Regions from separate parts of the Paenibacillus cineris genome, predicted to be linked through region 1. Evidence: predicted binding sites of a transcription regulator. Region 1 holds the regulator's gene; the other holds the start of a gene.
The links. Region 1 encodes LexA, which represses DNA repair genes until DNA is damaged. Its sites were predicted from a motif close to CGAACATATGTTCG; they were not measured.
Positions count from the first base shown of each region.

Region 2: a site for LexA is predicted at 6,160-6,173, ahead of KI379_RS08530 (YolD-like family protein). Genes of this name have one in related genera too.

Region 1 covers NZ_BORU01000001.1:3,606,330-3,621,314, reverse strand. The annotation lists gene KI379_RS16775 (sensor histidine kinase) at 1-625, shown strand, start outside; gene KI379_RS16770 (response regulator transcription factor) at 600-1,790, shown strand; gene lexA (transcriptional repressor LexA) at 1,886-2,512, opposite strand; gene KI379_RS16760 (LysM peptidoglycan-binding domain-containing protein) at 2,752-3,132, shown strand; gene KI379_RS16755 (DUF896 domain-containing protein) at 3,234-3,416, shown strand; gene KI379_RS16750 (hypothetical protein) at 3,670-4,185, shown strand; gene KI379_RS16745 (HAD family hydrolase) at 4,225-5,019, shown strand; gene KI379_RS16740 (FixH family protein) at 5,249-5,662, shown strand; gene KI379_RS16735 (1,2-dihydroxy-3-keto-5-methylthiopentene dioxygenase) at 5,753-6,292, opposite strand; gene metH (methionine synthase) at 6,498-9,914, shown strand; gene rnz (ribonuclease Z) at 10,017-10,949, shown strand; gene KI379_RS16720 (TIGR01457 family HAD-type hydrolase) at 11,411-12,199, shown strand; gene KI379_RS16715 (Fpg/Nei family DNA glycosylase) at 12,272-13,087, shown strand; gene KI379_RS16710 (deoxyribonuclease IV) at 13,077-13,934, shown strand; gene KI379_RS16705 (cyclic-phosphate processing receiver domain-containing protein) at 13,977-14,318, shown strand; gene KI379_RS16700 (thioredoxin family protein) at 14,315-14,635, shown strand; gene KI379_RS16695 (ABC transporter ATP-binding protein) at 14,632-14,985, shown strand, end outside.
Region 2 covers NZ_BORU01000001.1:1,746,433-1,761,417, reverse strand. The annotation lists gene KI379_RS08560 (Ger(x)C family spore germination protein) at 1-1,046, opposite strand, end outside; gene KI379_RS08555 (spore germination protein) at 1,095-2,888, opposite strand; gene KI379_RS08550 (response regulator) at 3,014-3,691, opposite strand; gene KI379_RS08545 (sensor histidine kinase) at 3,688-4,524, opposite strand; gene KI379_RS08540 (polysaccharide deacetylase family protein) at 4,697-5,434, shown strand; gene KI379_RS08535 (HD domain-containing protein) at 5,442-6,110, opposite strand; gene KI379_RS08530 (YolD-like family protein) at 6,215-6,478, shown strand; gene KI379_RS08525 (YfiT family bacillithiol transferase) at 6,599-7,126, shown strand; gene KI379_RS08520 (YhgE/Pip domain-containing protein) at 7,209-9,362, shown strand; gene KI379_RS08515 (Gfo/Idh/MocA family protein) at 9,446-10,552, opposite strand; gene KI379_RS08510 (ThuA domain-containing protein) at 10,567-11,289, opposite strand; gene KI379_RS08505 (Gfo/Idh/MocA family protein) at 11,357-12,520, opposite strand; gene KI379_RS08500 (LacI family DNA-binding transcriptional regulator) at 12,570-13,643, opposite strand; gene KI379_RS08495 (CHASE3 domain-containing protein) at 13,778-14,985, opposite strand, start outside.

The sequences.
Region 1 (14,985 bases):
CTGGATGCTGGATGAAAAAGGGAATGAACGCCTCAGCAGGGTCATTCTGTCACTGTCGCAAATGTTCCGTTACAGCAGCAACTGGGAGGAGGCTTCCCGGACGACGCTGCGTCAGGAATTGGAACAGATCCGGCATTATTTGACGATTATCGAGAACCGGCTGGAGGATAGGCTTGTACCGAAGATCGATGTGGATCCACAGTGGATGGACGTCACGCTGCCGAAAATGACGATTCAGCCGATTATTGAAAACGCTGTAAAATACGGACTGGAGCCGCTGGATCGGCAGGGCATGCTGCTCGTTACGGCGGAGCAGGTCATGGACGATCTCCATGTCGTCGTTCGGGATAACGGGAAGGGAATGAACGAAGACACGCTGATGCGGGTCAGAAGCTTGCTGGAGGGCGGCAACCGCACGTCGCCCGAAGCGGAGGACAGAGACGGCCCCGTGCTTCGCCGTGGCATCGGTTTGAGCAATGTGCATGAGCGGATCCGAATGATGTTCGGCAGTCCGTACGGTTTATACTTGGACAGTCAAGAAGGGGAAGGAACGACGGTAACCATCCGTTTACCAATCCGGCACCAAGGAGGAATGGAAGATGAACATTTTAGTCGTGGACGATGAGCATGTGATCCGTGACGGAATTAAGCGCACCATCCACCGGGCATATCCGCAGCATTATGTTCACTTGGCGGCGAATCCGGAGGAAGCGGTTCAGCAGCTGCGCAAACACCGGATTGATCTGGTGCTGACCGATATCCTCATGCCGGGAATGACGGGCCTTGAATTGATGCAGCTGTGCCAAGGCAGTTATCCGCATATCAAATGGGTCATCATTTCGGCTTATTCCGAGTTTTCCTACGCCCAGGAAGCCGTCAAGCTTGGGGCTAAGGACTATATGCTCAAGCCGATCGGGAAAGAGCTGCTGCTCTCCATGATTTCCGGACTTGCTCAGGAGATGGATCGGGAGAATGAAATCGTGCGCGAGGCGGAGCTGCTGAAGTCTAACCTGAAGTATTTGCGTGAGGCTGTGTTTCAGCGCTGGGCGAGCGGACTCGATACTGGGCGCCTTGACGTCGCGTCTATAATTGAGAGCTACCCCGCATTCCAACTGGTGATGGTTAAGATGGAGAGCGACGCGCCGGTGCATCTGGAGCATTTTATTATTGAAAATGTGCTTGGTGAGCTGATTGAAGCGCACGGCTGCGGATTTGTGACAAGCATGGACGAAACGAGCCTGATCGGCCTCGTCTCCTTGGGAGAAGAGGGAGGCATGAAACGTCTGACGGATGAGCTGCGCGCTAACTTGAAACGATGCGTCAAGGTGCCTTTCCAGATTCAGTCGACGGGACTTATCACAGACATTCACCGGGTGCCGGAGGAAGTGCGGCGGATGCGCCAGGAATCGGCATCGCTGGAGTACGAATACAACAACCCGGGAGGTAACCGAGCGATCGAGGTTGCGGTGCAGTACATCAAAGCGCACTATCATACGGATCTGTCCCTGGAAAAGGTAGCTTCGGTCGTGTTCCTGAATCCGGTCTACTTCAGCCAGCTGTTTAAGCAGAAGACGGGAAGCGGCTTCAAGGAATACGTCACCAATCTGCGGATCGAACAAGCCTGCAAGCTGCTGCTGCAAACGCATTTGAAGCTGGCCGACATTTCGGACAAAGTCGGATATGTGGACGTCAAGCATTTTACCCAGGTATTTCGCAAAAAAACGGGAAAAACCCCGACGGAGTACCGTCTGGAGCAAACGGCGGATTCCCGTGAGGTGTGTCCCACCTGAATCATCCTGCCTTGATCCCAACGCCGAAAAGAGCCCTTGACCTTCCTGAGTAAGGAAGAGCAAGGGCTCTATTGCTGCTTGTCCAGCATCATCTGCTAGTGAATATCGCGGAACAGCCCGACGACTTTGCCCAGAATGGTGACATGGTTCAGACGCAAAGGTTCGTAAGCCGGGTTCTCCGGTTGAAGCCGGATATGGTCCTTCTCCTTGTAAAACGTCTTCACGGTTGCTTCATCCTCATCCGTCATGGCAACGACGATGTCCCCGTTATCGGCTGTCTGCTGCTGTCTCACGATGACGTAGTCACCGTTATGAATGCCAGCCTCGATCATACTGTCCCCAACGACGGAAAGCATAAATACTTTCTCATCTCCAACATAGTGCTGCGGCAGAGGGAAGTAATCTTCAATGTTCTCCGTTGCCGTGATCGGAACCCCAGCTGTAACCTTGCCTACTACGGGAACTCTGGCGATCGTATGCGTGAACAGATTGCTGCTCTCGGATTCTTCTTGTCCCAACAGTTCAATGGCACGAGGCTTCGTAGGGTCTCTGCGGATCAAGCCTTTCTTCTCCAGTCGGTCCAAATGGCCGTGTACAGTCGAGCTGGAAGCCAACCCTACCGCCTCACCGATCTCTCGGACGGACGGAGGATAACCCTTGGCGCGGACTTCATTTCTGATAAATTCCAATATCGCTTGCTGCCGGCTAGATATCTTTGACATTCCCCATCAACCCCATTTAGTAACGTTTGGTAAAATTATAACATAGAACTGCCGTTCGTACAAACATAAGTTCTAAATGATTTTGCTTTGATGGAGCGGGATTTTCGCGGCTTCTGAATGAAGGAAGCCCGCCTCTAAAAACATAGGAACAATTGTTCGAAAAAAGTATTGAACAAAACAAATGTTCGTGTTATATTGTTCTCATAAAACAAGAACAAACGTTTGGAGGCGTAATATTTATGCTGAAACACACTACATACCAAAGTATTTATAATAACTCATCCGTTAACCCATCCATCAATGAAGCTATAGCATCTCCTTGGTTGAAGAAAGTCCAGTCCTTCGTGCCTGGCCCTGCCTTGATCAAACTGATCCTGGCGGCCCTGATTATTTTGGTGGGATGCACAGGTGTCGTTCGCGTATTCGCGGGAACCTCGGATGATGTTCGGTTAGAGAAAAATGTCATCGTTCAGCAAGGCGATACGCTGTGGGGAATCGCTTCTGCCCATAAGCCGGAAGACATGGATATCCGCGCATACATTATGGCGGTGAAGAAGTATAACGATTTAACCAGCAGCGAAATTCAAGCCGGAGAAGTATTGGCACTCCCACAATATTAATAGAAGATAAATGATCAAGAGCTTGGAAAGGTGTGAACCTTGACAAGCTCTTTTTATCATGGCAAAGTTAGGTATGACTTGAATATTGGAGGAGTAATTGTATGGATATCGACAGCGTTGTAGAGAGAATTAATAAGCTTGCGCGCAAGCAAAAGGAATCCGGTTTAACCGAAGAGGAAATCGAAGAACGGGCCAAGCTTCGTGAGAGATACCTTCAGAATGTCCGCAGAAATTTCAGACAGCAGCTGGACTCGATTGAATGGGTGGATGAAGAGAAGAAATAACACCCGCTGCTGGATTAGACTCATACATTCGATTATGGTATAGACTGACTCAAGGTTTTGTATGGCTCACTACCGAGAACAGAATGCTTCTATGTAAGCGCACCAGGTTTCCTTCATTTGCTTTCTATTATATAGAATGTGAAATTACAGGAATAATTGCTGTAAGCAGTATTGGGCCGTTATATATGAGGAAGTTCAACGCAAAACTTTCGTTCAAACTATATAGCCGAAAGCATTTTGAGGAGGTTCGTGAATGGCCCGTTCATGGGAAAGACAGGTAAGAAAAAATTCAGCGCAGCTGAACAAGCAGAGAAAGAAAGAGGGAAAGCCATCCATCTATAGCACGGGAGGTCCATCGGCTGACATTTATAAAGGAAGAAACTATGTACTTCCGATTACGATGGTCGCTCTGGCCGCGGTTTACTTCCTGCTCGGAATGCTCGGACAGGAGGGTACGGCGGGAAACAGCGGCATGACCTGGATCATTATGGCCATGTACGTGTTCCTGGGCTTGATGATCTTTTTGCGCAGACCTTTCCTGCGCGTGGAGAAAAACGCCGTATCGACGATCAAGTTCAACCGGGATCGGCGACTGACCGCAGACAATATCGCCAAGATCAAGCTGGCCAAAGGCTCTGTCGTGATTGAGCCGAAGGGCAAAGGCGGCAACTGGGTGTTCACGCGCCTGATCAACCGCTACGATACCGATGCCATAGGGGAACGTCTGGAGCGTTTTGCGCAGACCCACAATATCCCTTTGGAAAAATAAACAAATATAAGAGATAGCAGATGGAGAGGATGGAAGAGGATGCCGGTACAAGCTGTTTTTTTCGATTTGGACGATACGCTGTTGTGGGATGAGCGCAGCGTGAAGGAATCCTTTGAAGCGGTATGCGAGACGGCCGCCAAGGCGAAGGGCATTGACGCCAAGGAGCTGGAGGAAGCGGTCCGCAATGAGGCAAGGGCGTTATATCAATCCTATGACACGTTTGCCTTTACCCAAATGATTGGAATTAACCCGTTTGAAGGACTGTGGGCCAACTTCAGCGCAGGCGAACAACCTGAATTTCGCAGACTTGAGGAGCTCGCTCCAGGCTACCGCAAGGAATCATGGCGGCGCGGTCTGCTGAAGCTTGGGGTTGACGATGAACAGCTGGCCGGAGAATTGGCCGAGCAATTTGCCGCCGAGCGCCGCTCCCGACCCCATGTATATGAAGAGACCTTCCAAGTACTGGACGAATTGAAAGGAAACAAGAAGCTGCTTCTTCTGACGAACGGCTGTCCTGCGCTCCAGCAGGAGAAGATCGCTGGGGTTCCTGAGCTTGCCCCATATTTTGACGAGATCGTCATTTCGGGTACATACGGCAAAGGCAAACCGGATCCGACCATCTTCGAACATGCGCTTTCATTACTTGGATTAACACCGGAACAGACGCTCATGGTCGGCGACAAGCAGACAACCGACATCAAAGGCGGAAACAGCGCCGGACTGACCACAGTGTGGATCAACCGCACCGGAAAAGTAAAAGATCCGTCCATTGAGCCTGATTACGAAATCAAGCATCTGTCTGAACTGCATCGCATCATCGCCGAACGTTCTTGAGTCGGTCTTATATGCTAGCCTGCCCAGAGGGGAATCCCTTCGTCCGGCAGGCTTTTATTATACCTTGTGTATATGAATGCCCCGTTTGATGAGCAAGCTTGACCCTTTCCGGTCAATTTGTTCCATTTTGTTAACAGATGGATGGTTTGGGTGAGGCGATAATTATGTATAATGATGAAGAATATGGACAAACAGCTTACATAGATAGACGTATAGGGAGTGACTTCGCTTGAGAAAGTACGGTTTTGTTGCTTTGCTGCTGCTGGCGGTATGGAGCATAGCAGGCTGCGGCAGCGGCGGCGGTGGTCATGCGGGCATGGACATGAGTGAGAGCATGATGGATCCGGTGCAGGTGGATCTTAGCTGGACGCCGGAGCAGGCCAAGGTAGGTAATCAAGTTACCATCGAGGTGAACGTAACGCAAAAGGATAAACCCGTCGATAAGGCCGATGAGGTTATGATTGAAATCTCGAAGGAAGGCGACAGCAGCAGCCATGAAAAGGTGGCCGCCCAGAATGCCGGCGGAGGAAAGTATACGCTCGATAAGACCTTCGATCAGGCGGGCACCTACAGCATCACGTCCCATGTTACGGTAGGACCACAGCATACGATGCCGACGAAAAAGCTGACCGTGACGGAATAATCAGCATCATGATTCGTTTGATAACGATAAGCAACCCCCGTTCTTCCTGGCGAAGGCGGGGGTTGCTGCGTATATCGCTATATTTATGGATTAGGACTGAAAGCTTGGGTCCTGAACCGGATGGGCGACCCAGCCGTTTTCCTCGATAAAGAGGCGGACGGCGATAATTTTACGATTGTCCATCAGCGTAAAGAAGTGGTTTGTATTTTCCGGAACGGAGATGACATCACCGGCTTCGAGCTCTACATTGAAGTAGCCGATGTCGCCTGCGCCCTTGATTACGAATATGCCTTTGCCGCCCACGATCGCCCGGATTTCGTCTTCGGTGTGGGTATGAACCTCTTCGAATTTATTCAGCAGGTCTTCCAGGTTCGGCGTAGCGTCGGACAGCGTGATGACGTCCCAGATCTTGTAGCCGCGGCGGGCCGCCAGATCACGGATCTCCTCATCGTAGGTGTCCAGGATTTGCTTTTTCTGCTCGTCGTTCAGTTGAAAATTGGTTTGAAGCTCCAGAGGCAGCTTGGAAGCATCCCATTTTTCATAAAGAACGTTTTGATTGTTGAGGAACTCACGAACATTATCGTCGCCGGTAATCCGTTCGTTCGTATTGCGAATCACGATTTCAGCCATCTCTAAACCCTCTTTTCCACTTGGATTAATTCATATTATAACGAACGATACTTTTGTTGTCGATTATATATTACACGAAAATCAGGAGCAAAACCCTGCCTTAAGGCATTTCTTGCACTTTTCTAATAAGGGCTATTCTGATAAACTAAGATTTAACGTTTGGCAGGGGGGACATACAGTGAACAGACCTGACTTGAAGGAATTAATGAAAGAACGAATATTGATATTGGACGGTGCCATGGGTACCATGATCCAGCAGGTCGACCTTGGCCCTCAGGATTTTGGTGGAGAAGAGCTGGAAGGCTGTAATGAAATGCTGGTCATTACCCGTCCCGATGTGATCGAACAGATCCACGAGAAGTATCTGGAAGCCGGGGCGGATCTCATAGAGACGAATACGTTCGGCGCTACCTCGGTCGTATTGTCTGAATACGATATTCCCGAGAAGGCGCGGGAGATTAATCTGCTTGCTGCGGAAATTGCCCGCAGAGCGGCGGATAAATTCAGCACGCCGGACAAGCCTAGGTACGTGATCGGCGCGATCGGCCCGACGACGAAGACGCTGTCGGTAACCGGGGGCGTAACTTTTGAAGAGCTCGTGAGCAGCTATGAGGAGCAGGCGGTTGCCCTGATCGAGGGCAAAGTCGACGCCCTGTTGCTTGAAACGAGCCAGGATACACTGAATGTTAAGGCCGGCAGCATCGGAATCCGGAATGCCTTTGCAAGCACTGGGATCACGCTGCCGATTATGATTTCCGGTACGATCGAACCGATGGGGACGACCCTAGCCGGGCAGAACATTGAAGCGTTCTACATTTCACTGGAGCACCTGAATCCGATTTCGGTCGGCCTTAACTGTGCGACAGGTCCTGAATTCATGCGCGATCACATCCGTTCGCTCGCCTCCATGGCCAAAACGGCGGTCAGCTGCTATCCGAATGCCGGCCTTCCGGATGAGAACGGGCATTACCATGAATCTCCGGAGTCTCTGGCCCGGAAGATGGAAGACTTTGCGGAGCAGGGCTGGCTCAATATTGCCGGAGGCTGCTGCGGAACGACCCCGGATCATATCCGGGCATTGAACGAGGTCATGAAGGGTTACCAGCCTCGTCAAATGGAAGGGAGCCATCCGCCGGCGCTGTCCGGAATTGAGCCCGTGTACATTGAGTCGGACAACCGGCCATATATGGTGGGAGAGCGGACTAACGTGCTCGGCTCCCGCAAATTCAAGCGCCTGATCGTGGAAGGGAAGTACGAGGAAGCTTCGGAGATCGCCCGGGCCCAGGTCAAAAACGGAGCGCACGTCATCGACGTGTGCGTGCAGGATCCGGACCGGGATGAAGCGGAGGATATCAAACAGTTCCTGGAGCTGGTGGTGAAAAAGGTCAAAGTGCCGCTCATGATCGACACGACCGATCCGAAGGTCATCGACCTTGCGCTCAAATATTCTCAGGGCAAAGCGATTATTAACTCCATTAACCTTGAAGACGGTGAAGAAAAGTTCGAACATGTGGCTCCGCTCATCCACAAATACGGGGCTGCCGTCGTGGTGGGGACCATCGATGAGAGCGGGCAGGCCATTGACCGAAACGACAAGCTGAATGTGGCCAAGCGATCCTACGATCTGCTCGTTCATAAATACGGCATTCCCGCTGAGGATCTGATTTTCGACACGCTGGTGTTCCCGGTTGGTACCGGTGATGAGCAGTACATCGGTTCCGCCAAGGAAACGATTGAAGGGATCCGTTTGATCAAGGAAGCGATGCCGGAGTGCCATACGATCCTTGGCATCAGCAACGTCTCGTTCGGTTTGCCGGAAGCGGGCCGCGAAGTATTGAACTCCGTTTTCCTGTACGAGTGTACGAAAGCGGGCCTGGACTATGCCATCGTGAATACCGAGAAGCTGGAGCGCTATGCCTCGATTCCAGAAGCGGAGCGGAAGCTGGCCGAAGATCTGATTTACAATACGAACGATGAAACGTTGGCCGCGTTTGTGGCGGCGTTCCGTAATAAAAAGGTCGAGAAGAAAGAGAAAATTTCGAACTTGTCGCTGGAAGAACGGCTGGCTACCTATATCGTTGAAGGCACCAAGGAAGGGCTGATTCCCGACCTGGATGCTGCGCTGCAGAAGTACGGCGCCTTGGAGATCATCAACGGGCCGCTCATGGACGGCATGTCCGAAGTCGGTCGTCTGTTCAACAACAACGAGCTGATCGTGGCGGAGGTGCTGCAGAGCGCCGAGGTGATGAAAGCGTCCGTGTCCTATCTGGAGCCTTTTATGGAAAAGAACGAAACGTCCGTCAAAGGGAAGATGCTGCTGGCCACCGTTAAAGGCGACGTGCATGATATCGGTAAAAACCTGGTCGAGATTATCCTCTCGAACAATGGTTACCAAATCGTCAATTTGGGTATAAAAGTACCACCGGAGACGATCATCGAGGCTTACCGGAAGGAGCAGGCCGATTTGATCGGACTATCCGGTCTGCTGGTGAAATCCGCACAGCAAATGGTCGTGACCGCGCAGGACTTGAAAAATGCCGGCGTGAAGGTGCCGATTATGGTTGGCGGAGCGGCATTGACCCGCAGGTTTACCAAAACGCGGATCCGGCCGGAGTATGAAGGCATGGTCGTGTACGCGAAGGACGCTATGGACGGGCTTGACCTGGCAAACAAGCTGATGGATCCGGAGCAGCGCAGTCTGATGCAGGCTGAAATGGACGCGGAGCTCGAAGCGCTTTTGGCGGAAGCTGAAAAACCGGTTGAGCTGCCGGAACTGACCCGTGCGGCCAAGTCCAACGTGTCGACGGATGTCCCGGTCTTTAACCCGCCCGATTTGGAGCGGCACATCATCCGCAACTATCCGATCAGCCACATCATCCCATACATGAACATGCAGATGCTGCTTGGACATCATTTGGGGTTGCGTGGTCAGGTCGAGCAGCTGCTGGAGAAAGGTGACGAAAAAGCGCTGGATTTGAAAGCAACCGTCGATGACGTACTGGATCAGGCCGCCCGCGAGGGGATTATCCAGGCGCATGCGATGTACCGCTTCTTCCCTGCGCAGTCGAGGGGCAACGACATTGTCATTTACGATCCGGAGGATCATACCAAGGTACTGCATACGTTTACGTTCCCGCGCCAGAACGTGGCACCGTTCCTCTGCCTCGCCGATTTCCTGAAATCGGTCGACAGCGGCAAGATGGACTATGTCGGCTTCCTGGTCGTCACCGCGGGACAAGGCATTTCGAAGCTGTCTTCGGAGTGGAAGGATAAAGGGGACTATCTGAAGTCGCATGTCCTGCAATCGGTGGCGCTTGAGACCGCCGAAGCGCTGGCCGAGCGCGTTCACCATATGATGCGTGATACGTGGGGCTTCCCTGACCCGGCCGATATGACGATGAAGCAGCGTCACGGGGCACGGTATCAAGGCATCCGCGTCTCCTTCGGATATCCGGCATGTCCGGATCTGGAGGATCAGGAGCCGCTCTTCAAGCTGATGCAGCCGGAAGATATCGGCGTACATCTGACCGAAGGCTTTATGATGGAGCCTGAAGCTTCGGTGTCGGCGATGGTGTTTGCCCATCCGGAAGCACGGTATTTTAATGTCGACAAGGTAAAATAATATATATTCGGTTCATAGCCGAACCGAAGCAAATGTCAGCAAAACCCTCCGATTGTTCGGGGGTTTTTTGCTGGCGCATTCTTGGAAAGAAGGTATAGCGTTATGGAACTGGAGTTTTTGGGTACCAATGCGGGGGTTCCTTCCCTGCAGCGGAACGTGACATCGATGGCGCTTCGGATGTACGAGGAGCGGCGCAGCTTCTGGATGTTCGATTGCGGCGAAGGCACGCAGCATCAAATTCTGCGGTCTTCATTAAAGCTGAGCAAGCTGGAGAAAATTTTCATTACCCACCTGCACGGTGATCATATATTCGGTCTTCCCGGGCTGCTCTCCAGCAGGTCCAACCAGGGCGGCACCACGCCCTTGCAGCTGTACGGACCGCCGGGGATCAAAAAATACATAGACACGTCACTTACCGTCAGCCAGTCGCGAATCGAGTTTGAACTTGAGGTGAATGAGCACACGGGGGGAGTCATTTTTGAAGACGGGGAGGTCCGGGTTGAATCCCGTCTGCTGGAGCACCGCATTGACAGCTATGGATACCGGATCATGGAAAAAGACAAGCCAGGCAGCTTGGACTTGAAACGGATGGCCGAGTACGGGTTAAAACCGGGGCCGATTTACGGCCGTTTGAAGCGCGGGGAGAGCATCGCCTTGGAAGATGGCCGGGTGCTGACACCGGCAGACGTGCTTGGTGCGCCGAAGAAGGGGCGCGTCGTTACGATCTTGGGCGATACCCGCCCTTGTGCCAACGTTCTGCCGCTGGCCGAACAGGCGGATCTGCTCGTTCATGAGGCCACGTTTCTGCATGAGCTTCATGAGACCGCACACAACTACCATCACAGCACGGCGCTCCAAGCCGCAGAAGCTGCCCGCGACGCGGGGGCCAAGGAGCTCATAATTACGCACTTCAGCTCACGTTACAAGGATATGGAGCACCTGCAGCCTCTATTGGCGGAAGCCAGGTCACTCTTTCCAAAAACGCTGCTGGCCGAAGAATTGGTGCTGTTTCCGGTGACCCGCCACGAAGAATAGTGAAGACATAGGGCAGGCGATAATGGTATGAAGGCTCCGGGCGAGCCTTTTTTCTTTAAGATTATAGAATTTATAAATTTCAGCGAAGCTGAACCATTCTATAATCGCAAGAAAAACTTCAGCTAAACGCGGTCTGTCTTCTTTGAAGGTACGTCGATAGACGTTTTTCTTACTGCAGCGGTTCATTTCCCGGATAATCATTATTTTCCGGGAAAGCGCAGGAAATGACACAACTTAGCACAATTGGACTTCCCGTGATAGGTTTCAGGGTAAACGCATGACGAAATAATGGAGATAAACGTCCTTGTCGTCGTGCTTCCGGTTGCCACATTCCTCCGTTTTCTTTTACAATGGAACAAGCTGGGTTACAGGAAGCCTGAAAATCGACCGCTGCAGCGGGAACCAGGCTTTTCGCAGCCAAAAGTTTTACTAGATGAAACGAGGTATGTCCATTGAACACGCTGAAAACTACCCGCGGTCTGCTGATTGACCTGGACGGAACGTTATATCATGGGAAACATATGATACCCGGAGCGGACATTCTGATTCGAACGCTGCAATCGCGGGAAATCCCTTATTTATTCGTGACGAACAATTCTTCGAAAACGCCGGAAATGGTGGCTGCTCATTTGAACGAAATGGGTGTTCCCGCCGACAAAGAGAAGGTTTGCACCTCGTCACTGGCCGCTGCGCGGTATATCGCTGAAGAATCTCCTGGGGCCAGAGTGGCTATGCTAGGGGAAGATGGGCTTCGGCAGGCTTTGATTGAGGAAGGGCTCAAGCTCGTCGACGATGCGCCTGAATTTGTCGTGCAAGGGATCGACCGCTCTTTTACTTACGATACGCTCGCCCAGGCCGTTCGCTGGATCCGTGAAGGCGCCCGTTCTGTGCTGACCAATCCCGACCTTCTGCTTCCTTCCGATCACGGGCTTGTCCCGGGGGCCGGATCGCTTGGAGCAGCAATTGAAGCGGCTTCCGGTGTCAAACCGGTGATTATCGGGAAGCCTTCGAGCCACTTGATGAAATATGCTACGGATCGGCTGCAGCTATCCCCGACCGAAGCCACTGTGATCGGTGATAATATGCGTACGGACATTGCGGCAGGGGCTGCCGCGGGATGTCAGACGATTTTGGTCCTGACGGGGCTGACGACGGAGAGCAACTTGCAGATGCACGTCGATGCAGCCGGCATCTCTCCGGACATCATTTGCCGTGATCTGACCGAGCTGACTCAGCTGTTGTGTCCTTGACACCTTCAGGGACCGTTTTATATACATTTACACGAACATCCGTGATGGATTTTGAAAGGATAGATGAACAAGATGCCGGAACTGCCGGAAATGGAAAATTACCGAAGATTGCTGTCAGAACTGATTATCAATGCTCCGATTACGAACGTGGTCGTCAACCGGGAGAAATCCATTAATGTTCCCGTTGAAAGCTTCAAAGAGGAGCTGCTTGGTACGAGAACGATTTTTGTGGAGCGGCGCGGAAAGCACCTCATTTTCCACCTGAACAACGGCCGCAGGCTGCTCCTGCATCTGATGCTGGGCGGCTTGATGTATTACGGAACCGAAGAGGATCGCCCGAAACGTTCTACCCAGATTGAAATTTCGTTTGGGGACCGGACGCTGTATTTTATCGGCCTTCGGCTAGGCCATCTTCATCTGCATTCGGCAAAAGAAGTCGATGAGCTGTTCGCTCCCCTTGGACCGGAACCGCTGGACCGCCGGATGACCCCGGAAAAGTTTGCAGGAATATTGCAGGGGCGGCGCGGATCTTTAAAATCGCTGTTGGTCAACCAGCATGTCATTGCCGGCATCGGAAACTGCTATGCGGATGAAATCGCGTATGAAGCCGGACTTCTGCCTTCAGTGAAGGTTCAGGACTTGACGGAAGCATCGGTTGCGAGGCTGTATGATGCCATGCAGAAAGTGCTGCGGGAAGCCCTTGAAGGCGGGGGCTATATGGATACTCCGTTTATGGTGGGAGACCAGTTAACCGGCGGCTATGACGACCAGTGCAAAGTGTATGACCGTGAAGGGGAAGCATGCTACCGTTGCGGCGGTACGATCAAAAAATCCGAATTAAACGGGCGGAAGGTCTTTTATTGTCCGTCCTGCCAGCATGAGCAGTAACCAGCTGCTCATCGGCTGCCATGTCAGCACGCGCGGCGGTTATGGGAGAGCTGCCCGGCGGGCATGGGAGATCGGAGCGAGATCGTTTCAATATTTTCCGAAAAATCCCCGCAGCATGTCGATCAAAACGCTGGATGTATCTGCTGCGGCGGACTGCCTTACCTTTTGCCGGGAGCACGGCATGCCAAGCATCGCCCACACCCCGTATCCGATCAACATCGCAATCGGCGACAGCCGGGGCCGGGAGCTGTACGAGCTGACCGTCAAGTCGCTGCAGAACGATCTGATCATCGCCGAGGCTTGCGGCACGGTCGGCATCGTGGTCCACTTCGGACATTTCAAAGGGCGCGATGCATTACAAGGCTACAAAAATATAATACAATGTTTAAACGAGACGCTGTCAGGCTGGCAGGGCAGCGCGAAGATTTTGCTGGAAAACCAGGCCGGCACCCCGGGCTCAATGGGCATTACGCTTGATGAGCTGGTAAACATCAGGCGGCTGAGCGATTACCCGGAGAAAATCGGCTTTTGCCTGGATACTTGCCATGCATACGCATCAGGCGTGTGGGATCCGCGTACGACGGATGCGCTCGTTGAGCGGGGCAGAGAGCTTGGATACTGGAGCGATCTGGCCGCAGTCCACCTGAACGATTCCAAATACCCGCTCGGGTCGGGAAAAGACCGCCATGAGCGGATCGGTCAGGGGTATATTGGCGAGGAAGCCTTTCAGGCGCTGCTGTCATATCCGGAATTCCATGGCAAGGCGCTCGTACTGGAGACGGACGCAGGCGAAGACGGTACGCACCGCGGAGATATCGCCAAGGTGAAAAGCTGGCCGATCGAATAGCCGTTTCGTTTTGTTTTTTTTTAGGGAAGGGGGGACCCGAGCGTGATCCATCTGTTTTTGGATGACTACCGCCGCTGTCCGCAAGGCTTTACCCTCGCTCGCAATGCGGGGGAATGCCTTCTGATGCTCAAGGAGTGCGAGGTTGGCATATTATCGCTTGATTTTGATTTGGGACCCGGGGAAATGACCGGCAAGGACGTGGTCAAGCATATGATTACGGACGCCTTATTCCCGCAGGAGATTTATTTGCATACGTCGAGTATGTGGGGGAAAAAGGAAATGTATGAGCTGCTCTATCATCATAAGCCAGAGCATGTCGTGCTTCATAATGGCCCAATGCCTCCGGATGTGCTTGAGCGGATTGCGGGAGGGGAAACGCAATGAGGCATCTAAGTGAGCAGGAGCTGCTTAAGGAGCTTTGGACTAAGGGGCAGCCGCTGGCCGTCTTTTTGTATACTCCTTTCTGCGGCACGTGTAAAGCAGCCAGACGAATGCTTGAAGTGGCGGAGCATTTGCTGCCGGAGGGCATCGTGGCGGATGCGGATGTGAACATGCTGCCGCAGGTCGTTCAGCAGTATCAGATCCGCAGCGTGCCTGCGCTCCTCGTCACCGACGCGAACCGCAGCGCCAAGCCGTCCATACGGTACAGCATGGGCTCCGTGGAGGACCTGCTGCAGGAAATTAGGGGTGTGATATCATGATTTCGATGAAGGACGTGACGCTGAGAAGAGAGGACAGCCTCATTCTTGACCATGTGTCTCTCGAAATAAAACCCGGAGAGCATTGGGCGATTCTTGGGAGAAACGGCTCGGGTAAAACGACGATGCTGGAAATGATGACGGGTTATCTTTTTCCCAGCTCGGGTACAATTGAAGTACTGGGTAATATATATGGCGAGTGCGATGTCCGGGAAGTGCGCAAAGAAATCGGCTATATCAGCCCTTCGCTGATCGAAAGGCTGTCGCTCAGCGACCCGGTATGGGAAGTAGTGGCCACCGGAGCGTACGCTTTTTTGCGGTTTTATCAGGAGATTCCGGCGGACGTAAAAGAG
Region 2 (14,985 bases), 1.9 Mb from region 1:
CTGTCCAGTTCATGCTGAAGGGTCGAAATGGTGCCGTTCACCATCTTGATAACCTGCTGTTCGGCTTCTTTTTCCAGCCAGCTGATCGTTTCCTTTTTATCCACCTTGACTTTGTGGCTGTTCACATCAAACACATTCGCCTTCTGCTTGATATGGATGACGACTTCAGGCTTGCCCCGGCTGAACCGGGCTTTCACCGAGGCCTTGCTGTGAAGGATCGCGACATGTACCTTTCCATCCTCAACGGGAATCGGTACGACAAGCCGCTGCACTTTATTTTTGATGATGGCAAGCCCCTTGGATTCGCTTTGGTTCAAATAACCCACCAGCTTTCCGTTTTTGAACACAGCCATATTTCCGATTCGCAAATAGCCGTCAGGTGAAATCTTCTCTACATTTTCCTTCGTTCCCGCCTTTTCAGGATCACCGACAAACTCAACGCTGCCGGTGACGGCCATTGCCATGGGATTGTCCAATGTGAGAATAAAATCCTTCATACTGACGGGATAGGCTGCGCTGGCCCGCTTATTGTAGCTTTCTAGCGTTTTGTACAATTGCTTCACCGGCAATTTCTCCATGTTCGTCAAAGTTTCCAATACTTGGGCCGCTGTCCCGTGTTTCGCGACAAGCATAGAAAAATCGATCCGGATTTCCGGGTCCCGGTCAATCAAATCGAATAAATCGTCAACCCCTTTTTTCGCCAAATCCTCACCGATAATCATCATTTGGTTGTGGGCGAAGTAAAACCGGCGCGGCGCGACATTATCCATATTCTGCAATGCATCCAGAAACGTCTTTCCCCTTCCGATATATTTCGTCACCGGAATGCCGCTGGTTCCACCGCCTCCGCCCGGACTGCTCTCCGAAGCCTGGCTGGGCACCACCACCTGTAGAGTCACGAGTATGTTATCCGGATTGTCGGGATCTTCGTCCAGTCCAATTCCCAAAACGATGGAGAGCTGGTCCAGAAACTTGATATCCCAGCAGCCTGACAGGGACAGCAAGAGCACCAGACATATAGTGATATGGCAGATCCGTTGAAACATATCAGCGCTCTCTCCCTTCATGGCCAAATCTCGAATACATTAATCCGGTTACACTTCGCTCGGATCCTGTGTTTGATGCGGCTCATTCTCGTCCCTGTCCGCCTGTTGATTGCCCATCGCGCCTTCCCGGAACCGGACCGGGTTATTCCTGCTGATCAGCTTAGGTCTCTTCTTCATATAATCCTGAGGCATGCGCAGCATTGAATCTTTCATATCCGGATAGATCATCGGCGCATACGGAGCCAAATAAGGAACATTAAGAGACTTAAGACTGCATAGATGCAGAACAAGGATCAGCAGCATACAGGCAATCCCGTAGATACCAAACATCGATGCCGCAATCAGCATGACAAAACGGAGCATCCGTGCGGCAATCCCGATGTTATAGGCCGGGGACACGAAACTCGCAATGGCCGTCAGCGATACGACGATAACGACGACCGGGGAGACGATCCCGGCTTCGACTGCGGCCTGCCCCAGTACCAGGCCCCCCACGATCGAAATGGTGTTCCCGACGGACCGGGGCATCCGCACGCCGGCTTCCCGCAAAATTTCAAAAACCGTTTCCATGATAAAGGCCTCGACAAAGGCGGGAAAAGGAACCCCCTCCCGCTGCACTGCCAGCTTCAGCAGCCAGGAAGTCGGAATCATCTCTTGGTGAAATCCGATGATGGCCACATAAAAGGAAGGAAGCAGCAGGCCGATGAGAAACGAGAAGTATCGCAGAAACCGAATTAAACTCCCCACATCAAACCGGTTGTAATAGTCTTCCGCCGCCTGAAAGAACATATTAAAGGTGGAAGGAAGCAGCAGAACAAACGGGGTTCCGTCAACTAGGATCGCTATCCGGCCTTCCAGCAGGCTTGCGGCGATCACGTCAGGACGTTCGCTGTGATAGATGGTTGGAAAAATCGTCTTATTCGTATTTTCGAGAAGCTCCTCAATATACCCCGACTCCAGGACGCCGTCGATATCAATGACAGAGAGACGCTTCCGGACCTCGTCCACATTTTTTTCGTCCACGATACCGTGAATATACATGATGCCTACGTCGGTTTGCGTCACTCTCCCCAGCTGCATTTCTTCCAGCCACAGATTGGGACTTTTGATTTTCCTTCTGAGCAGCGCCGTGTTCGTTCGAAGCGATTCCGTAAAGCCTTCGCGCGGGCCTCGGATGACCGTCTGCGACTCCGGCTCGGTGACGCTCCGCCGTTCTCCGCCTTTGGTGCTGGCGATAACCGCACTGCCAATCCGATCGATAAAAAGCAGCGTATCTCCGGACAGCAGATGCAGGTACAGCTTGCTCCAATCAGAGATCTGGTAAATCTCACCGGCGGCCAGCGCCTTTTCCTTGAACTGCTGCAAAAATTTCCTGTCTTCTTCTGACGTTATGCCTCTATACCCACCATGAGAATCTTCTTCGAGCTCGTCTTCGGCCTCGTATCGGGCTTCGCCTTCTTTTCGTCCTTCCTCCGCATCCCGCTCCAATTCCCATGCTTCTACAAGCTCTGCTTCCGATGCGAACTGCTTGATTTCGTTCAAGACAGTTTCAATCGCAAACTCCGAAACCGATGTCGGGTCTACCAGACCGTCAACATATACAAAAGCAACTTTCCTGCCGAAGTTCCGGGCAAGGATTTCACGGATGACTATATCACCGCTTCCTCCCATGTCCCTTTTCAAACGATCCAGATTGCTTTTTAAATCAGAGGACAGCCTGTCCGGGTGCAGCTCTGCCGGATCCGTCCCCGCGGATTCCTGATACGGTGCGCCGTTCTTCCCAGCCCGGTTTGAAGGCTGCTGTTGTGTTGAAGCATTACGGGATTTCTTTTTGCCGACCATCCGGGTCTCCACCTTGTCTATTTATGATGCTTATACTTTCCAAGTCAGGGTAATTTCATCCAAGTCGGTCTCCATGCAAGCACAAAAAAACGCAGGGTACACCCTGCGCTGCTTAAATACGGCAACTACTCTTTTTTCAATTTCTGGAATAACCCCTGCCGCCGGCTTACTAATCCTTTCTCCAAGGCATAACGCGTCAGCTGGACCCGGTTCTCCAAATGAAGCTTCTGCAATATGTTTTTCAGGTGGTTTTTAACCGTTTGGTCAGAAATTTTGAGCTCGGCGGCAATTTCCTTGTTAGTAAGCCCCGAAGCCACCCAATTTAAAATTTCGCGCTCCCGCGCGGTCAACGTCTCATGATGCTCCGGACTCTTGGGGGCAAGCGGAAATTCCCTTAAAATTTGCGTGGCAAGTTCCCGGCTGAGCGGCGCTTCGTCGCTCATGATCCCCCGTAAATACTCAAGCCATGTCGACGGGGATAAATTTTTGAGCAGATAGCCCTGCGCTCCCTGCTTTAACGCCTCGAACAAATGCGTCACATCGTCCGATACCGTGATCATAACGATTTTGACGTAAGGATACTGCAGCTTGATCTGCCTTGTCGCCTCCAACCCGCCAATGCCCTGCATTTGGATGTCCATCAGGATCAGGTCGGGCATCAATAACTCGGTCATACTTACGGCTTCCTCGCCGCTATGGGCCATGCCGATCACTTCAAACGCCGGGTCAGCCGAGAGGATATCGGTCACCGCTTCGCGCGCATGAGCGGAGTCATCGGCAACCAGCACTCTGAACGTATTCAATGGTTATGGGCCTCCTTTCTGATCTCCACCCGGCTGCCCCGCTGCATCGGCAGGATCAGCATTTTCCAGCCAAGCTCCTCGGCGCGCTCCTTCATGATCCGAAGGCCGTACCGGTCCTTCAAATGAAATGGATCCGTATGAATTCCCCTCCCGTTGTCATCGACGAAAACCGTCCAGCCCCGGCCGTCCAGCGTGCCTTTGATCGTCACCTTGGTGGCATGGGCATGCTTGTGAATGTTCAGCAGCGCTTCCCGGATGCAGGCCAGAAGCTCTACTTTTTCCTTGGCGCTCAAGGCCGCATCTGGAATGGACCATTCGATCCAGGGCTGGATCAGCGTTTCCTTGGCTGTATGTTCGATCCTTGAACGCATCGAAGCCTGATACTCCCGCTCCTCCGGCGATTCCGGATAGCGAAGATTGGCGATCGCCTGCCTCACGTACCGGTTCACCTCATGAACCGATTTGCGCAGCTCCTGGAAGTCCGCCGATTCCCGGGCTCCCCGGCCGCGCGACTCCGCCCGGTCCATCTTGACCGACAGCAGAAACAGGGACTGCGCGATGCCGTCATGCAGTTCCCTGGCAAGCAGATCCCGTTCTTCCAGGGCTGCTTTTTCCGCCCGCTCCCGGTTCAGCTCCTCCTGCACCTGTTCCAGCCTCCGGAACAGCATGCTGAGCAGGGTCATGCTGATAAAGAACAGAAACACCGGCGTAAGAAAATTACCCACCTTCATCGATATATAAGGCATTAGAAACGCATGCCTCGCATATTCCCATATCCCTACGGCCAGTGTAGGAATAATCAATATCATCCACTTGATTTGTTTATAGGACATGCCTTGATCCGCACCTTCCCCGGGCACTCCCGGCATATTCAGACTTGTCTCTATTGTATCACGGCCTGCCCGGCGTATGTTAGAACGGTTCGTGTCACATACTACGAAGCGAACTTGTCTTTGTTTGGACGTCTGGATGGAAGCATCGACAACGAACAACCGGGAGGACCTTATGCGCACAAGGCTTTATGCAACGCTATCCATGCTGCTTTTGACGATTTCGGTGACGGCTGCTCCGGCAGCGGGGGCTTCTCCCGTAAACCAAGGCAGAGAGTACTATGAACAAAGGGGAGACGTCATCTGGGAGATTCCGAACCGGGAAAAGATTATAGCACTGACCTTCGATGACGGGCCGGATCCTGAGGATACGCCGCAGATTCTCGACCTGCTGAAGCAGTATCACGCAAAGGCAACGTTTTTTGTCGTCGGCAAACAGGTTCAGGAGCACCCGGAGCTGGCCAAGCGGCAGGTGGCCGAAGGCCATGAGCTTGCCAACCACACCTTCGACCATATGTATTTTAACCGCCGAAGCTCACCGGAGGTCATCGTGCGGGAGCTGCGGGAAACCCAGGAAGCCATATACCAGGTTACCGGTAAAAAAACCTACCTGTTTCGCCCTCCCGGAGGATATTATAACGACCGTATGATCCAAATTTGCAAGAAGGAGGGTTATCTCGTCGTCATGTGGTCCTGGCATCAGGACACCTGGGACTGGAACCGGCCGGGCGTCGCCAAGATCGTGAACAAGGTGCTGAACAACGCGCGCAACGGCGACATCGTCCTGATGCACGACCACGTGGAGGGCAAGTCCCAAACGGTCGACGCGTTAAAACAAATCCTGCCTGAACTGCAGAAGCGCGGATATCGCTTTGTTACCGTATCGGAGCTGGTAGAGTACAACATTCCTTGAGGGGCGTTTAAACGCGCCCCTTTTTTGGCGCTTCCTCCCCAGGCCATTCACGTTGGAATTGCGCAAGAAACTGCTCCATAAATGCGTGGCGGGCAGCAGCCTCCCGCTGGGCCGCCGGCGTATTCATCAGATCTTTCAGCTTCAGCAGCTTCTCGTAAAAATGGTTCACCGTCGTCCCCTGCCGGCTGCGGTACTCCTCCTGGGTCATACTGTTCCGCGGCGGCTCGGCGGGGTCATACATGAGTCTTCCCCTTGATCCGCCAAAGGCAAACGTGCGGGCAATACCGATCGCTCCGATGGCGTCCAGACGATCTGCGTCCTGCACGACCCGCCCCTCCAAAGTCGACATGGGCCTGCCGCCTCCGCCGCCATAAGACATGGTCCCGATAATCTCCAGCACATGATCCACGAGCGCTGCATCCGCCCCATGTTCCGTGAGCCAAGAGGAAATAGCTGCCATGCCCTCCTCTTTCGAAGCTACGATTTTCTCGTCGGCCAGGTCATGAAAAAGGGCCGCCAGCTCGCAGACGACCGGGTCGGCACCTTCCTGCTCCGCCAGCCTCTTCGACCACTCCGCCACCCGGTAAATATGCCACCAATCGTGGCCGGACGGCTCAGACTTTAAACGATCCTTCACGTATTCCCTTGCTTCCATAATCATTTGGTCGGTTTCCATATGCTTTCCTCCAAACAGCTTTATTTTTCTGAACAATCGCGGTTGAATCCGAACATATATTCGCCTATAATACAATGCATAGCTCTTTTAATAAATGAGGTGAAATGATGATCAACCGAACCTGTGAACCGTCGGCGAGTTTCAATTCTACCATGAAAGAGGCTGCTTGGACACAGACCAGCCGCTTGCTGGAGGAATCCCTCCGCCGTCACCTGAAAGTAACCCTGCACCTTGCCGGTGCCGGACCCGAACAAGAAATCCGGGGCTTCGTCACCGTGATTAACACCTATCTGGAAGAGATCAAGTTTAGAGCTGAAGACGAATGGCTGTGGATCAAATTCAGCGAGATCATTTCCGCGCATACATAAGCCGGCTTGAAGGAACGTAAGGAACCCTTAGCGAAAAGGTTACAAGGGAAACCGTTTATATCATATTGGAATGCAATGGTTTCCCGTACACATATTACTGAGCAAACGGAGGAGTTAGCTATGACCGATGATTTGAAATATCCTATCGGACTTTGCGTAACGAAAAAAGAACTGAGTGGAGATGAGCGTACAGCATTAATCGGCGAAATCCGCAGCCTGCCTTCGAAACTGCGGCAAGCCGTCAGCGGATGGTCCAAAGAACAGCTGGACACGCCTTATCGGCCAGGCGGCTGGACCGTCCGTCAAGTCGTGCACCATGTCGGAGACAGCCACATGAACAGCCTGATTCGGCTTAAACTTGCTTTAACCGAGGATAATCCGGTGATAAAACCTTATGAGGAGCAATTATGGGCTGAACTTGCGGATTCCGCGCTGCCTGATCCGGAGATATCCCTGAATCTGCTGGAGGCGCTGCATGAACGGTTTGTGCTTGTTCTGGAAAGCTTGAACAGCGACCAGTGGCTCAGAACATACAACCATCCGGCGAACGGAGAAACCAATTTGAACGAGCATCTATGCACGTATGCTTGGCATGGCAACCACCATCTTGCGCACATCACGACCCTCAAAGAACGGATGGGCTGGTAAGGCGGGATTCAGGTTCTTCGGTATGACGCCCTTCCTCAAATGAAATACTAACCAAAATGGTATGATTGAGGCAGGTGTTCTCATGAGTAAAATCTTGTCCATCTACGGCAGAGATGTGAAAAACATTGTCACGAACTGGGCCGCGCTCGTCATCATCGCCGGTCTTGTTATGCTTCCTTCCCTGTACGCCTGGTTCAACATCAAGGCATCCTGGGATCCCTACGGCAATACCGGTGATATTGCGATTGCCGTCGCGAACAACGACAAAGGGACGACGATGAAGGGACAGTCGCTGAATCTCGGCAAGGAGGTCGTCGCCTCGCTGAAGGACAATCATAAGCTGGGCTGGAGGTTCGTCTCCGAGGCGGACGCCATGAGAGGCGTCCGGCACGGGGATTACTATGCGAGCATCATCATCCCGGACAATTTTTCGGCCTCGATTGCCACGGTGCTGTCGGACAACCCGACCCACGCCGAAATTTTGTATTATGTGAACGAAAAGATCAATGCGGTATCCCCGAAGATTACATCTTCCGGAGCCAGCGGCATCATCCAGGAAGTCAGCAAAAATTTCGTCAAAACCGCCAACGGCACGATTTTTAAAATTTTCAACGAGCTTGGTATCGAGCTGCAAAATCAGCTGCCGACCATTGAGAAGGTCCGCTCGCTGGTGTTTGAGCTGGAGAAAAATTTCCCGGAAATCAACCAAGCCGTAAACACGGCGGCGCAGGACATCCATACGACCAACGAGCTGGTATCCAAAGCTCAAGGGGCGCTGCCCATAGTGACCGACCTGGCCAAGAACGGGCAGCAGTTGGCGGCTGGTCTGGACGATTTTATGGGCAAGGCTTCCACGGCTGCCAAGGATATCGCGCCGAACGTAAAGCAGGATCTGCTGCTTCTGCAGCAGACTTCCATGGCTACGGAGCAGCTGACCGCGCTCCTGAAGGATCCCGACGTCGATCCGAAGACTGCGCTTGATGCGCTGGACCGGATATCCTCCAGGTTAACTACCGGTCTGGAAGTGCAGGAAGCGCTGATCAGCTGGTTCGACCGGCTGAACCAGACCGCAGGCGGCCGACTGGATTTCGTCAGCTCCAAGCTGAAGCAGGTCCGGGACAAAATGCAGTCTCAGCTGACGCTTGTCAATCAAATCCGCAGCGGGGTAAAGAAAGGCGAGAAACCGGCCATGGATCTGGTGAATAAGCTGAACACAATCTCCGGCGACGTATCCGATCTATTAGGGGACATCCTCGGGCGGTATGACAGCGAAATTCAGCCGGCGATCGCAAGCGGGCTGCAGAAGGCGGTCAAGTCCGCCGCCGAAGCGAAGAAGGTGATGGATTCTGCGGTTCAGAGCCTGCCCGACGTCAAGAAGGTGCTGTCCGACGCTTCCAAGGGATTGGCGATCGGCACGCAGGGCATTTCCGTCATCCAGAAGGAGCTTCCGGGCGTGGAAGCCAAAGTCAAGGAACTGGCGGACCGGATGCGCAAATTCGAATCGGAGGGCAACCTGCAGGAAGTCATCGACCTGCTGAAAAACAACTTCCAGCAGGAAGGACAGTTCTTCGCCGAGCCTGTCGTACTGAAGGAGAATCAGCTGTTTCCGATACCGAATTACGGATCCGCCATGTCGCCCTTCTTCTCAACGCTGGCCCTCTGGGTCGGAGCGACGCTGCTCGTATCCCTGGTGACGACGGAAGTGCATTCGCCTGCAGCCGGAACGGATTATAACAGCATCCAGATTTATTTCGGGCGGTTTCTGACCTTCCTGACGCTGGCGCTGCTGCAATCGGTCCTCGTCACGGCAGGCGATATCTTCCTCTTGGGAACCTATGTGGTGGACAAAGGCTGGTTCATCTTATTCGGATTGGTCAACAGCGCTGTCTTTATGCTGATCGTCTACACCCTCGTTTCCGTGTTCGGCAATGTCGGCAAGGCGCTTGCCATCGTTCTGCTGGTGCTGCAGCTTGCTGGATCAGGCGGAACCTTTCCTATTCAGACGACACCGCCGTTCTTCCGGGCGATCCATCCGTTCCTTCCGTTCACCTACGGCATCAGCATGATGCGCGAAGCGGTGGGGGGCATGATCTGGAGCGTCGTTCGCAGCGATCTGCTCATCATGTGCGTGTATGTCGTGATCACGCTCGTGATTGGTCTTGCGCTGAAAGGGATCATCAACCAGCTTGCCGCTGGCCTCGTCAAGAAAGCGAAGGAAAGCAAACTGATTCATTGATCACGGTATAAAGGTATAAACCAAACAAGCCTCCCCAGCAGTCAAGCTGCTGACGGGAGGCTTTATGATTCATGCCTATTTCATTATTGATCCAATGTATAAGGTGCAAGGCCGGTAGGCATCGGTGCAGGAGGCGTGCAGGTGCTTTGCATCTCGTAATGCTTTTTCTCATCCGAAGCATCATGGAACGCCCACATCGCTTCCAGCACATGGTACGCCAGCTCACCGGAAGCCCGGTGAGGACGACCGCTCTGCAGCGCGTACGCCATGTCGGCTGCGGCGATACCGCGGGTATTCTCCGCGTAGCCGAACAGCAGGGGCTGTTCCTTCCACTCGGCTTCGCCGGCAATCCGGTACTGCACCTTGCCGCCGAAGTTGTTCGGATCAGGTACACGCAGCGTTCCTTTCGTACCGTAAATTTCGATGTTCGGCAGATTGCTGCCGCCGAATACGTCAAAGCTGGTGATGATCGTTCCAATCGCACCTTCGGCGAACTGGATCAGCCCAGCGACGTGGGTAGGGATTTCCACCGGTATTTTTTGACCGTATTTTTTGGAACTGGTGATCGTTCTTTCTTCCAGCGCCTTGCCGGTCATACCCGTGATGGTCTTGATCGGACCGAGCAGCTGCACGAGTGCGGTCAGGTAGTACGGCCCCATGTCGAACATCGGTCCTCCGCCGGCCTGATAATAAAATTCGGGATCCGGATGCCAGGTCTCGTGACCTCCGCCGAGCATAAATGCCGTGGCAGCGACCGGTCGGCCGATCAGCCCATCCTGGATCACTTTGAGGCAGGTCTGAATTCCGGCGCCGTAGAACGTTTCGGGCGCGCAGCCCACGCGCAGGCCTTTTTCCTTGGCGAGCTGGAGCACCTTCTGCCCATCTTCACGGGTGACGGCCAGCGGCTTTTCGACGTATACATGCTTGCCAGCCTCTAGAGCCTGCAGGCAGACCGACGCGTGCGCAGCAGGGATCGTCAGGTTGATCACGATTTGAATTTCGGGATCCGCGAGCAGCTCTTCGGGGGAATACACTCTGGGTATGCCGAATTCGGCTGCTTTTTCTGCGGCACGCTCCTTATCGATGTCAGCGCAAGCTACCAAATCCAGCACATCAAATTTTTTGCAGTTTTCCATATAAATGCTGCTGATTTTCCCGCAGCCGATAATGCCTACTTTGATCTGCTCCAAGAGTAACCCTCCCCTTAATATTGGCTGTCTGCCATGCCGTTATATGCTGTCTCCGGCTTCCAGTCGGAGCCGGCTTCTTTGCCTTCGGCGGCCCATACGAAGCCGCGTCTCATCATTTCCTTCACCTGCGGCATGTCGACGATATCCGCATGGTGTCCGAGCGAATTGTAGAAGACGCGTCCACCGCCCCAGTACTTCGTCCAGACTACCGGCATGTCAACCGGTTTGTTGGCCGAATGCGGGCCATGAACGACCGGGAAACGGGTTGTGGCGTGAACTTCCACCGCCGGATCCACATGCAGGTAATACTGCTCGCTCGCGACCTCGAAGTCCGCGATCCCCTGCAGCAGGGAGCCTTCCTCTTCGTCTGTCACGTTAACCATGTATCGAACCCCGTCATTCCCCGGATGGGCGACCCACTGTCCGCCAGTCATGAACTGCCAATCGACCTGCGTCCGGAAGGAGTCGCACATGCCGCCGTGGCAGCCGGCAAGGCCCACACCGCTCTGCACGGCTTCCGACACGTTGCTCACCAGCTCATTCCGGATTTCTCCCATCGTCCAGCAAGGGACGATCAGATCAAGACCGAGGAGCTTCTCCTTGTCGGCAAACGCTTCCAGCGTATCCGATACTTCTACTTCAAACTGCTCGGCTTCCAGCACGTTTTTGAAAATCTCTGCCACCTGCTTGGGCTCATGGCCATCCCATCCGCCCCATACGATCAGTGCTTTTTTCATGCGGCTCGCTCCTTGTCTATGCTTGATATGCTCGCTACTCGTTACTCAATACCTTCGCCTGATTGGCTTACATTTCCGAAATTTCCACCCAGCGCCGCTCCTCGACGGAACGCTCCACCGCCTCAAGCACCGCCTGACATTTCACACCGTCGTGGAAGTTCGGGGAAGGCTGTCTGTCCTCGTGAATCGCTTCCATCAGCTCCAGCATTTCATGTGTAAACGTGTGCTCGAAGCCGATGGTGTGTCCGGCAGGCCACCAAGCATGCGAATACGCGTGAGCGGCGTCGGTCGCAAGCACCCGGCGGAAGCCCTGCACATCCTCCTGGTCGTCGGTAAAGTACACTTCCAGCTCGTTCATCCGCTCAAAATCAAACTTGACACTGCCTTTGCTGCCGTTGATCTCGAACGAGTTCGTGCTGCGGTGTCCTGCCGCAAACCGGGTCGCCTCAAAGCTACCGAGCGCGCCTCCTGTGAACCGGGCCATAAACAGGGTTGCATCATCGACGGTCACTTTGCCCATCGGTCCGCCCAGACTGCCTTTGGCGCTGAGTCCGGTCATATTTTCTGCGAGCGGTCTCTCCTTGATAAACGTTTCGCTCATGCCGATGACTTCCTGGATATCGCCGACGAGGTAGTGGGCCAAATCGATCAGATGGGCCCCAAGATCGCCGTGAGAGCCCGAACCCGCGATATCTTTCTGCAGCCGCCATACTAACGGGAAGGCAGGGTCCAGAATCCAGTCCTGCAGAAACCAGGCGCGGAAATGATAGATTTGTCCCAGCCGGCCGCTTTCGATCAGATTTTTGGCCAGCCGGACCGCAGGCGAGAACCGGTAGTTAAAGCCGACCATGTGCTTCACTCCCGCCTCCTCTGCAGCCTTCAGCATTTCACGGGAGTCGGCAAGCGTCAGGGCCAGCGGCTTCTCGCAGAAAATATGCTTCCCTGCCTTGGCGGCAGCCAGCGCGATGTCCTTATGCGCATCACTCGGCGCGTTGATGTCGATCAGGTCGATGTCATCCCGCGCCACCAGGTTTCGCCAATCCGTCTCCGTTTCGGCCCAGCCGTACTGCCCGGCCGCCTGCTGAACCGCATCGGCATCACGGCCGCAAATCGCCGCCATCTGCGGCTGAATCGGCGCCTCCGGGAAAAACATGGGCAGCGCCCGGTACGCATTGCTGTGGGCCTTCCCCATAAATTTGTAGCCTACCATGCCAATTCGCAGCGCTTTCATTTCCATCCGAATTCCTCCATCTCTTTGGTATATTGGACTTTCTGGCTCATTAGAGCCGCAGATTCTGGGACGATGCCCGGATGACCAGCTCCGTCGGAAGCATGATCCGAAAGGGTTCACCCGAAGCCGATGCTCCCTGCTCCAGCCGCTTCAGCACTTCAGCGACCGCAATTTCCCCCATTTCATAAAAAGGAACCTTTACGCTGCTCAGTTCAGGCGTCGTTACCTGTGAAGCATCCGAATTGTCGTAGCCGAACATGGCCGGAAAACGCTCTTCAGACAGCCCAAGATCCCGGAGACCCTGCATCAAGCCGATGGCCATCCGGTCGTTTGCGGCAAAGACGGCATCCACCTGATCGATGACCTTCATTAATTCGGAAGCAGCGGTGATGCCGCTGCTGCGGCTGAAGTTTCCGCGGAAGATCCGTTCCTCCTCCAGCACCAAACCCGCCTCGGCCAGCGCTTTCTCGCAGCCTTGAAGGCGATCCCGGCTGTTGGAGTAGGTCAGCGGCCCATTCATGAACGCGATCCGGCGATATCCCTGTTCGATCAGATGGCGGACCGCCATATAGCTGCCCTGTACATGGTCTGCATCGACCTCACTGAAGGGCTCGCCTTCAAAGTGCTGATTGATCAGGCAGAAAGGCAGTCCTTCCTCTGCGAGACGGCGAAGGGCCAGCAGTTCTTCCGGATCATCCTTCGCCCCCAGGATGATGCATGTATCGATTTTATGCGCATGAAACCAGCGGACATAATCCATGGACTCGCCGGGCGTCTGAAACAGCAGCAGGATATCATGACCCAGCTCCCTCGCTTTGCTGCCGATTCCGCTTAAAATTTCCGAGAAGAAAAAGCTCGAAAACATATGCACCTTCGGCACATATGGAAGAACGACACCAATGTTGCCGCTGCGGCTGGTCGCAAAATTACGGGCCAGTGCACTGGGAACGTAATTCAGCTTCTTGGCAGCTTCCATGACGCGTTGTCTCGTTTCTTCTTTCATGGGGCCGACTCCGTTGAGCACCCGCGACACCGTCGCTTCCGATACCCCGGCTAGTTCGGCCACCTCTTTGCGGGATGCGATGGCAACTCCCCCTTTTCCGAATGATGTACGCGCGTACATTTTCTCACCTAACCATCCTATTGTCAAGGCAAGTTTTTCAAAAAAACGCTCCGATTTCGGCGGTTTAACCAAATAAAAAGCGACCGAACCGGAGACTTCCCGCTGGGTCGCTTTTTATTGAATCGATTACTATATTAAATTTCCGATCTCGTCAGCCAAACTTTAATTCTGGCAATCACTTCATTGATGTTCAGCGGTTTGCTCAAATAGTCGGACGCGCCGGCCGCCAAGCACTTATCCCGATCCTCTTTCATCGCCTTGGCGGTCAACGCAAGGATCGGCAGATCGGTCATCTCCAGCGTCTGGCGGATATTCCGCATCGTCTGGTAACCGTCCATTTCCGGCATCATAATGTCCATCAGAATCATATCGATATCCGGTTCGGCCTGAAGCAAGTCCAGGCACTCGTATCCGTTCTGTGCGGTGAGCACCTGCATATTATATCTCTCCAAGGCATTGGCCAGCGCATATACGTTTCGAATGTCGTCATCAACAACGAGGATTTTCTTCCCATCGAACAAGGCCGAGTCTTCCAGGAACATATCCTCTGCGGCCGGCAGATCGGCGGCAGGCTCTTCCGCATAAATCCGACTTCCCACAGGACGCGCAGCCTGCGCCGAAGCCGTACTTGACGGACCGGAGATGGCTGCTGCTGCCGCTGCCTCGGCTTGCATCACAAGCATCGGCGACTCATCGACATACTCGGTCTGGTAAGGGAGGTAAAGGGTGAACGTGCTTCCTTTGCCGGGTTCGCTCTCCACGACCAGCTCTCCTCCCAGCAGTTTGGCGAATTGAAGCGAGATGGACAGTCCGAGTCCTGTGCCGCCATATTTCCGCGCCGTTGCTCCATCCGCCTGTTTAAAGGCCTCGAAGATCACCTGCTGCTGCTCGTCGGTAATTCCGATTCCGGTATCGCGAACCGCGAAGGCCAATGTCTCATAAGGCATGTAAAACTGCGGGGTCGAAACCGAGTCGAGCTTGTATATGCTTAAAGACACTTCCCCGCGTTCGGTAAATTTGAACGCATTGGACAACAGGTTCCGCAATATTTGATGGAGTCTTAACTCGTCGCTGAAAAAGACCTCGCCTACGTTCGGCGCGATTTCGACTTTGAAGTCCAGCGACTTGGCCTCGGCCGTTTTGGCAAAGTAGCGGTACATGATCTCCGGCAGCTCACCCGCGTTGATCGAGCTGATATCCAGCTGGATCTGTCCCGATTCTACCTTGGATAAATCCAAAATATCGTTGATCAGCCGCAACAGATCCGTACCGGAGGAATGGATGACGTTGGCGTAATTGACCTCTTCCTCCAGCAGCGTTCCGTTCTTGTTCTCCGACAAAA